One region of the Blautia sp. JLR.GB0024 genome, then DNA from elsewhere that is predicted to be linked to it. Evidence: predicted binding sites of a transcription regulator. Region 1 holds the regulator's gene; each other region holds the start of a gene.
What was found. The regulator NrdR, encoded in region 1, represses ribonucleotide reductase genes. The targets are predictions, from matches to a motif close to CACAANATNTTGTG.
Positions count from the first base shown of each region.

Region 2: a site for NrdR is predicted at 1,623-1,636, ahead of V8Q34_RS12720 (ribonucleoside triphosphate reductase). Genes of this name have one in related genera too.
Region 3: a site for NrdR is predicted at 1,045-1,058, ahead of V8Q34_RS11810 (adenosylcobalamin-dependent ribonucleoside-diphosphate reductase). Genes of this name have one in related genera too.

Region 1 covers NZ_JBANBF010000018.1:77,102-79,378, forward strand. Annotated here, with positions in the region: gene V8Q34_RS24350 (queuosine precursor transporter) at 1-49, opposite strand, end outside; gene V8Q34_RS24355 (radical SAM protein) at 39-770, opposite strand; gene nrdR (transcriptional regulator NrdR) at 965-1,414, shown strand; gene V8Q34_RS24365 (ABC transporter substrate-binding protein) at 1,551-2,277, shown strand, end outside.
Region 2 covers NZ_JBANBF010000004.1:394,857-397,133, reverse strand. Annotated here, with positions in the region: gene V8Q34_RS12720 (ribonucleoside triphosphate reductase) at 1-1,490, opposite strand, end outside; gene hflX (GTPase HflX) at 1,735-2,277, opposite strand, start outside.
Region 3 covers NZ_JBANBF010000004.1:207,773-210,049, forward strand. Annotated here, with positions in the region: gene V8Q34_RS11800 (alpha/beta hydrolase) at 1-32, shown strand, start outside; gene V8Q34_RS11805 (AraC family transcriptional regulator) at 41-931, shown strand; gene V8Q34_RS11810 (adenosylcobalamin-dependent ribonucleoside-diphosphate reductase) at 1,103-2,277, shown strand, end outside.

The sequences.
Region 1 (2,277 bases):
AACTATAAATCAGTACCAGGGATAAAATCAATAAAATCTCATTGCTCATACTTGTCACCTACCCCGAATTCCGTATTTTCCATTAAGATATCCACCCGGTCATTTCCTATATAAACAGGATAGAGATTTTCGGCAAAAAGCCGGATCACATCCCGGTCCGGTTTCATTTTCGTGGAATTTTCCACCATAATATTGATACAGACCCTCTCAAACAAAGCCAGGCCGGTCTCAATATCTTTTTTCATGGAATCGAGCGTCTGACCTGTCAGCCCGAACAAAAGACACACCTCATCCGCATACTTTGCAATCTCCTGTGGTGATTCGGCAGTAATGCCCTTTTTGAGCACTTTTTCGCGAAAATCAAAATCAAAGGTTTCCACTCCCATTTTAATCTTCAGGCGGATACCCTTCTCAGAAAAAAAGTCCCGTGCCTTTGGAATCTCATCCTTGTGCATCCAGTGACACTCAAAATGCAGTTCATGGATTTCTTTTTCCTCGCAGACACTGCGTATCCGTTCCAGAGTCTTTTTATCCAGGTCACAAAAACTTCCCGAATTGATCACTTCCAGTTTCTTAAAACATCCTGTGACTTTTGCAAGCTCCCTTTCGTTTAAAAGGAAATTGGCCTCCTCATCCCTGGAAAAATCCAGATGATAGTCACAGAAGGAGCAGCGGCGCCATTTGCACCCGTTTCCCCGAAGGAGTAAAATCTCCCTGGGATTTTTTTCCCGTATCACACTGTAACGGTTACTTGGTTCTTGAATACTCATTTTTTCCTCCTTAGTTTTATTTATAGACAGGATGGTTACGAACTGTCTTTGGCAGTTCAGCTTATCTGAACTGTTGCCATTCTAGCAGAAAACATACAAAAATACAAGTGAAAATCATTGACGTAAGACGTCCATATGTACTATACTTACCCATAGGTAACTTTACATAACATAAGTTCAAGGAGGACCTTTACATGAAATGTCCATTTTGCAATCAAGACAACACCCGCGTCATAGATTCCAGACCGGTTCCAGATAATAATTCCATCCGAAGGAGAAGACAGTGTGACGAGTGCGGCAAGCGCTTTACCACTTACGAGAAAATAGAGACGATCCCACTGGTTGTTATCAAAAAAGACCAGAGCCGCGAACAATACGACCGCACCAAGATCCAGGACGGCATCATGCGTGCCTGCTACAAACGCCCCATCTCCGTAGAGCAGATTGAAAAAATCATAGATGAGATCGAAACCGAGATCTTCAACAAAGAAGACCGCGAAATCCCCAGCACCGAAATCGGCGAAATCGTCATGGACAAACTAAAAGACCTTGACGCCGTAACCTACGTCCGCTTCGCCTCTGTCTATCGTGAGTTCAAAGACGTAAACACCTTCATGGACGAATTGAAAAAAATCCTGAATTGATAGGTTTCGTGGAGCGGCGGGCAGATCCAGCCTTGGCCATGTCTCCAAAATAATACTTGCAATCCCCCCACCATTCCGCTACAATAACCATGACAATTAAATAATGAGGGAACTTCAAATGTTTAAAGGAGAAACCATGAAAAGAGCAAGATTAATACCAACACTTCTCTTTGCACTTACCCTGACTATTGTACTCGGCGGCTGCCAAGACAAAAAGGAAAGCGGTAAAGAGTCCAAAAACAACGAAAGTTCCACAGAAACAAAAGCGGAACCAACCATGGGAGGTTCCATTGTAGTAGGAATTCCTCAGGATATTGAGGATAGTCTTGACCCACACAAATCGGTAGCGGCAGGAACAAAAGAAGTCCTATTCAACATTTATGAAGGCTTAGTAAAGCCTGATGAAAAAGGCAATTACATCGATGCAGTAGCCCAGTCGCATACCATTTCAGAGGACGGCAAGACTTACACCTTTACACTTCGTGAGGGCGTAAAATTCCACAATGGAGCGGACGTTACCGTAGACGATGTGAAATATTCGATCGAGCGATGCGCCGGTATCACGGAAGGAACAGAACCGTTGATAGCGGCGTTTTCTAATGTGGAAAACGTCGAAACTCCCGATGACAAAACCATTGTCATCCATTTAAAAGAAGCTGACACAGAATTTCTGGCCTACCTCATTGTGGCTGTCATTCCCAAAGATGCCCAGGATCTGGCAACCAACCCTGTGGGCACAGGTCCCTTTATGTATGCATCCCGGTCTCCCCAGGAGAATATTAAGATCAAAAAATTCGCAGACTACTGGGATACGGAAAACCAGGCATATCTGGATGAGGTCACCTTCAAGGTGGTAAGTGACA
Region 2 (2,277 bases), on a different contig from region 1:
TCAGACATGTCGCATTTCAGCCATCTGGCATTTAAACCGGCCTCATTCATGCCCAGAAGACCGATGGTGGAAAAATGGTTCTCAAAGCTTCCCAGATATCTTCTGGTATAGGGATAGAGTCCCTCGTCCAGAAGTTTTGTGATCACATCTCTCTTGATTTTCAGGGAACGGGCTGAAATATCCATCATATGGTCCAGTCTGCGGAAGAAATCTTCCTCATCCTCGGCCAGATATGCGATCCTCGGCATATTGATGGTCACAACGCCCACGGAACCGGTACTCTCCCCTGAACCGAAGAAACCGCCTGTTTTCTTTCTCAGCTCTCTCAAATCAAGGCGGAGACGGCAGCACATACTCCGGACATCACTCGGCTCCATATCACTGTTGATATAGTTTGAAAAATACGGGGTGCCGTATTTGGAAGTCATCTCAAACAACAGCTTATTGTTCTCTGTATCTGACCAGTCAAAATCCCTGGTGATGGAGTAAGTGGGAATGGGATACTGGAAACCGCGTCCATTGGCATCTCCCTCGATCATGGTCTCAATGAAAGCTTTATTCACCATATCCATCTCTTTTTTACAGTCTTTGTATTTAAACGGCATCTCTTCCCCGCCTACAATGGCCGGAAGCTCTGCCAGATCGTTTGGTACGGTCCAGTCCAGAGTGATGTTGGAGAAGGGTGCCTGGGTACCCCAGCGGCTCGGTGTATTGACGCCGTAGATAAAGGACTCCACACATTTTTTCACCTCAGGATAGCTTAAGTTGTCAGTCTTGACAAAAGGTGCCAGGTACGTGTCAAAGGAGGAAAATGCCTGGGCGCCTGCCCATTCATTCTGCATAATTCCCAGGAAATTCACCATCTGGTTGCAGAGCACACTCAGATGCTTGGCCGGGGAGGAGGTGATTTTTCCTTCAATGCCCCCAAGACCTTCCTTGATAAGCTGTTTTAAGGACCAGCCTGCGCAGTATCCTGTCAGCATGGACAGGTCATGGATATGGATATCCGCGTTTCTGTGTGCCTCAGCGATCTCCGTATCGTAGATCTCAGACAGCCAGTAATTGGCCGTTACGGCACCGGAATTGCTCAGAATCAGTCCCCCCACGGAGTAGGTCACTGTGGAGTTCTCCTTGACTCTCCAGTCCTCCACCTTCACATAGCTGTTTACAATCTCTTTGTAGTCCAGAATGGTGGACTTCATATTGCGGATTTTTTCTCTCTGTTTTCTGTACAGGATATAGGACTTCGCCACATCAGAGTAACCTGCCTGAATCAGAACATTCTCCACACTGTCCTGAATATCCTCAACAGAAACCTTCCCCTTTACAATTTTCTTCTGGAAATCTGAAGTCACACGGAGTGCCAGCAGATCCAGCATGTCACTGCTGTATTCATTCTCCGTGGCATCGAATGCCTTCTTGACTGCTTCGGCAATCTTATCCAGCTTAAATTCTGCGATTTCCCCATCACGTTTTACTACCTGAAACATTCCTTTTCCTCCTTATATGTAAAGAAGCAGGACCATCTTGCCGCCCCGCCTCGCATTCACAGAGAATAGCCTCTGTATAAACGCTGTAGGTCTATTGTAGCAAAGGTTATACTTTTCGTCAACCGTAAAAACTACCATATATTGTAAACATTCTTTGAATTTTCCAATATATGGTAGTTTTATTAATCAAATTATTAATTCCTGCGTTGCTCTTCTGCGGCCTTTGACCGGTCGGTATAACGGCTTACAGACGTCCGAAAATATCCTTTGGAACCCTTGCTTTTACTGCGATTCCGCCGTCTGTATACTCCTCCTCCATGAGCTGTCCGTACTTGCGGATCTGCTGCAGAATCCCTGCATCTTTATAAGGAATCACGCGCTCCAGATAGATCTGGTCTTCCGTCACGATTTTTTCCAGCACTTCTTTGAGCCGCTCCAGGCCCTCCCCTGTTTTGGCAGAAATGCGCAGCACATGGTCAGCATTAAAATCACTGAGGATCTGTTCTCCGGAAAGTTTATCCTGCTTGTTGAAAAGTGTCACCACCTTTTTATTGGTCACTTCCAGTTCCCGGAGGGTATCATATACCACACGCATCTGGTCTTCCATCTGAGGATTGGAAGCATCCACCACATGCAGAATGATATCCGCGTATTTTGCTTCCTCCAGGGTACTTTTAAATGCCTCGATCAAGTGATGGGGCAGCTTCCGAATAAAGCCAACGGTATCCGTCAGATAGACTCTGGTTCCCCCGGAAAGCTCCAGCATTCTGGTTGTCGGGTCCAGTGT
Region 3 (2,277 bases), on a different contig from region 1:
GGGATGTGCTCAGATGGTGGCTGGACAGATAGGAGGAAAAATGGAACATAACCCGGGGATGAATTTGAGATTCAAAGCTTTTTTGGACAATGAAAGCCAGGATTCCGTAGAACTGGCGCTGAACTACTGCGGCATTGAGGAGTGCAGGCCGGGTTATTTCCACAGTCCGCCCAAACGTTCCATTTACCTGATCCATATTATTCTGAGGGGGAAGGGCACTCTGGAGATTGAGGGCCAGACCTTTCATCTGGGGGAAAACGACGCGTTTTTGATTCCGCCCTACAGGAAGGGCAGCTATCAGGCAGACCGGGAGGAGCCATGGGTCTATATGTGGATTGGCTTTTCCGGTCTGAAAGCCTATGAATGTCTCACAAAGGCAGGGTTCGGGCAGCAGCGGCTGGTCAGACAGGTCACTTGCACGGAACGTCTCCATGAGATCATCAGAAGGATGCTGGAGATACCCCAGCTTACCCTGGTGAATGAACTGCGGAGAAACAGCATGATGCAGTGGTTCCTGTCAGAGCTTATTGAGGAGTATCAGACGCTTTATAAAACCCAGGATACATACCCCTATTCCGCAGCAGCCTATGTCAGCTACGCCAAGGAGTTTCTGGTGGAGAATTATAACCGGAAGGTAAGGGTAGATGAACTGGCTGACCGGATCGGCATCAACAGAAGCTATCTGGCAAAGAGCTTTAAGAAATTGATGGGCTGTTCTCCCCAGCAGTTTTTAGTGAACCTGCGAATGGAGAAGGCAGTGGGAATGCTGAAAAATACGGATTTACCCGTCAATCAGATCGCGGCCCAGGTGGGGTATGAAAATCCCCTGACATTTTCCAAGATATTCAAACAGCGGTACGGCATCAGCCCGAAAAATTACAGGGAATCTGCCGCCTCCTTTCCGACTGCGCAGAATGACTGTGTAGAATAGAATGTTACGCTCCAGTCTTTCGGCTTCTCAGCAGCAAAAGCATGCACACAGACTGCAAAAATCCCCGGTCTGACGTGTGGCTGCTTCGGAATTGTCATTCAAACCTTGATTTGCCCTATATATTGTGGTAATATTAAAATCGTTGACTAAATCTGGATAAGGAGCGATAACATGACAATAGAAGAGTGGCTGGGAGAGGAGAACCAGCTTGGTATGGATATCTGGGCAAAGAAATACTGCTGCGAAAATGAGGATTTCGAGGCCTGGCTTACAAGGATCAGCGGGGGAAATGAGGAGATTGGAGAGTATATCCGGCAGAAGAAATTCCTGTTCGGCGGCAGGATCCTTTCCAACAGAGGACTTCAGAAGCAGAACAGAAAGGTGACGTATTCCAACTGTTATGTCATTACACCACCGGAAGATGAGATTGAAAGTATTTTTGACTGTGCGAGAAAATTGGCGCGGACCTACAGCTACGGCGGAGGGTGCGGCATTGATATATCAAAATTAAGTCCCAGAGGGGCCAAGATCAACAATGCGGCCAAGGAGACAAGCGGTTCCGTATCTTTTATGGAACTGTACTCCCTTGTCACTTCCCTGATCGGACAGAACGGAAGGCGGGGCGCGCTTATGATCTCCATAGACTGCTCCCACCCGGATGTGCAGGAGTTTATTGATCTGAAGACAGACCTGGATAAGGTGACAAAGGCCAATATTTCCATCCGCATCCATGAGGATTTTATGGAAGCTGTCAAGGAGAATAAGGACTATCTTCTGCACTACACACGGGAAGTTACCGGGGAAGTGATCGAGAAGACTGTCAATGCCAGGGAACTGTTCAGAAGGATCGCGGAGACAAACTGGGATTTTGCAGAGCCGGGCGCCCTGTTCTGGGACCGTATCACAGGGTGGAACCTGCTGAGTAATACAGAGGATTTTGCCTACGCGGGCGTAAATCCATGCGCAGAGGAGCCGCTTCCCGCAGGGGGGAGCTGTCTGCTGGGAAGTGTGAACCTGGCGGAGTTTGTGCAGAATGCGTTTACAGATACGGCGTTCTTTGATTTCGACAGCTTTAAGAAGTGTGTGCAGGCATCCGTGAACGCATTGAATGAAGTCCTGGAAGAGGGGCTGCCCCTGCATCCGTTGGACGAGCAGAGGGAGAGCGTGGAAAAATGGCGCCAGATCGGTCTTGGCATCATGGGGCTTGCAGATGCCCTGATCAAACTGGGAATCACCTATGGGGAGACCGAGGCGGTGGAGATGTGCGATAAGATCGGTTTTGCCATGGCAGACGCCGCTATTGCGGCTTCCGCCAGACTTGCCAGGGACAAAGGCGCATTTCCGGC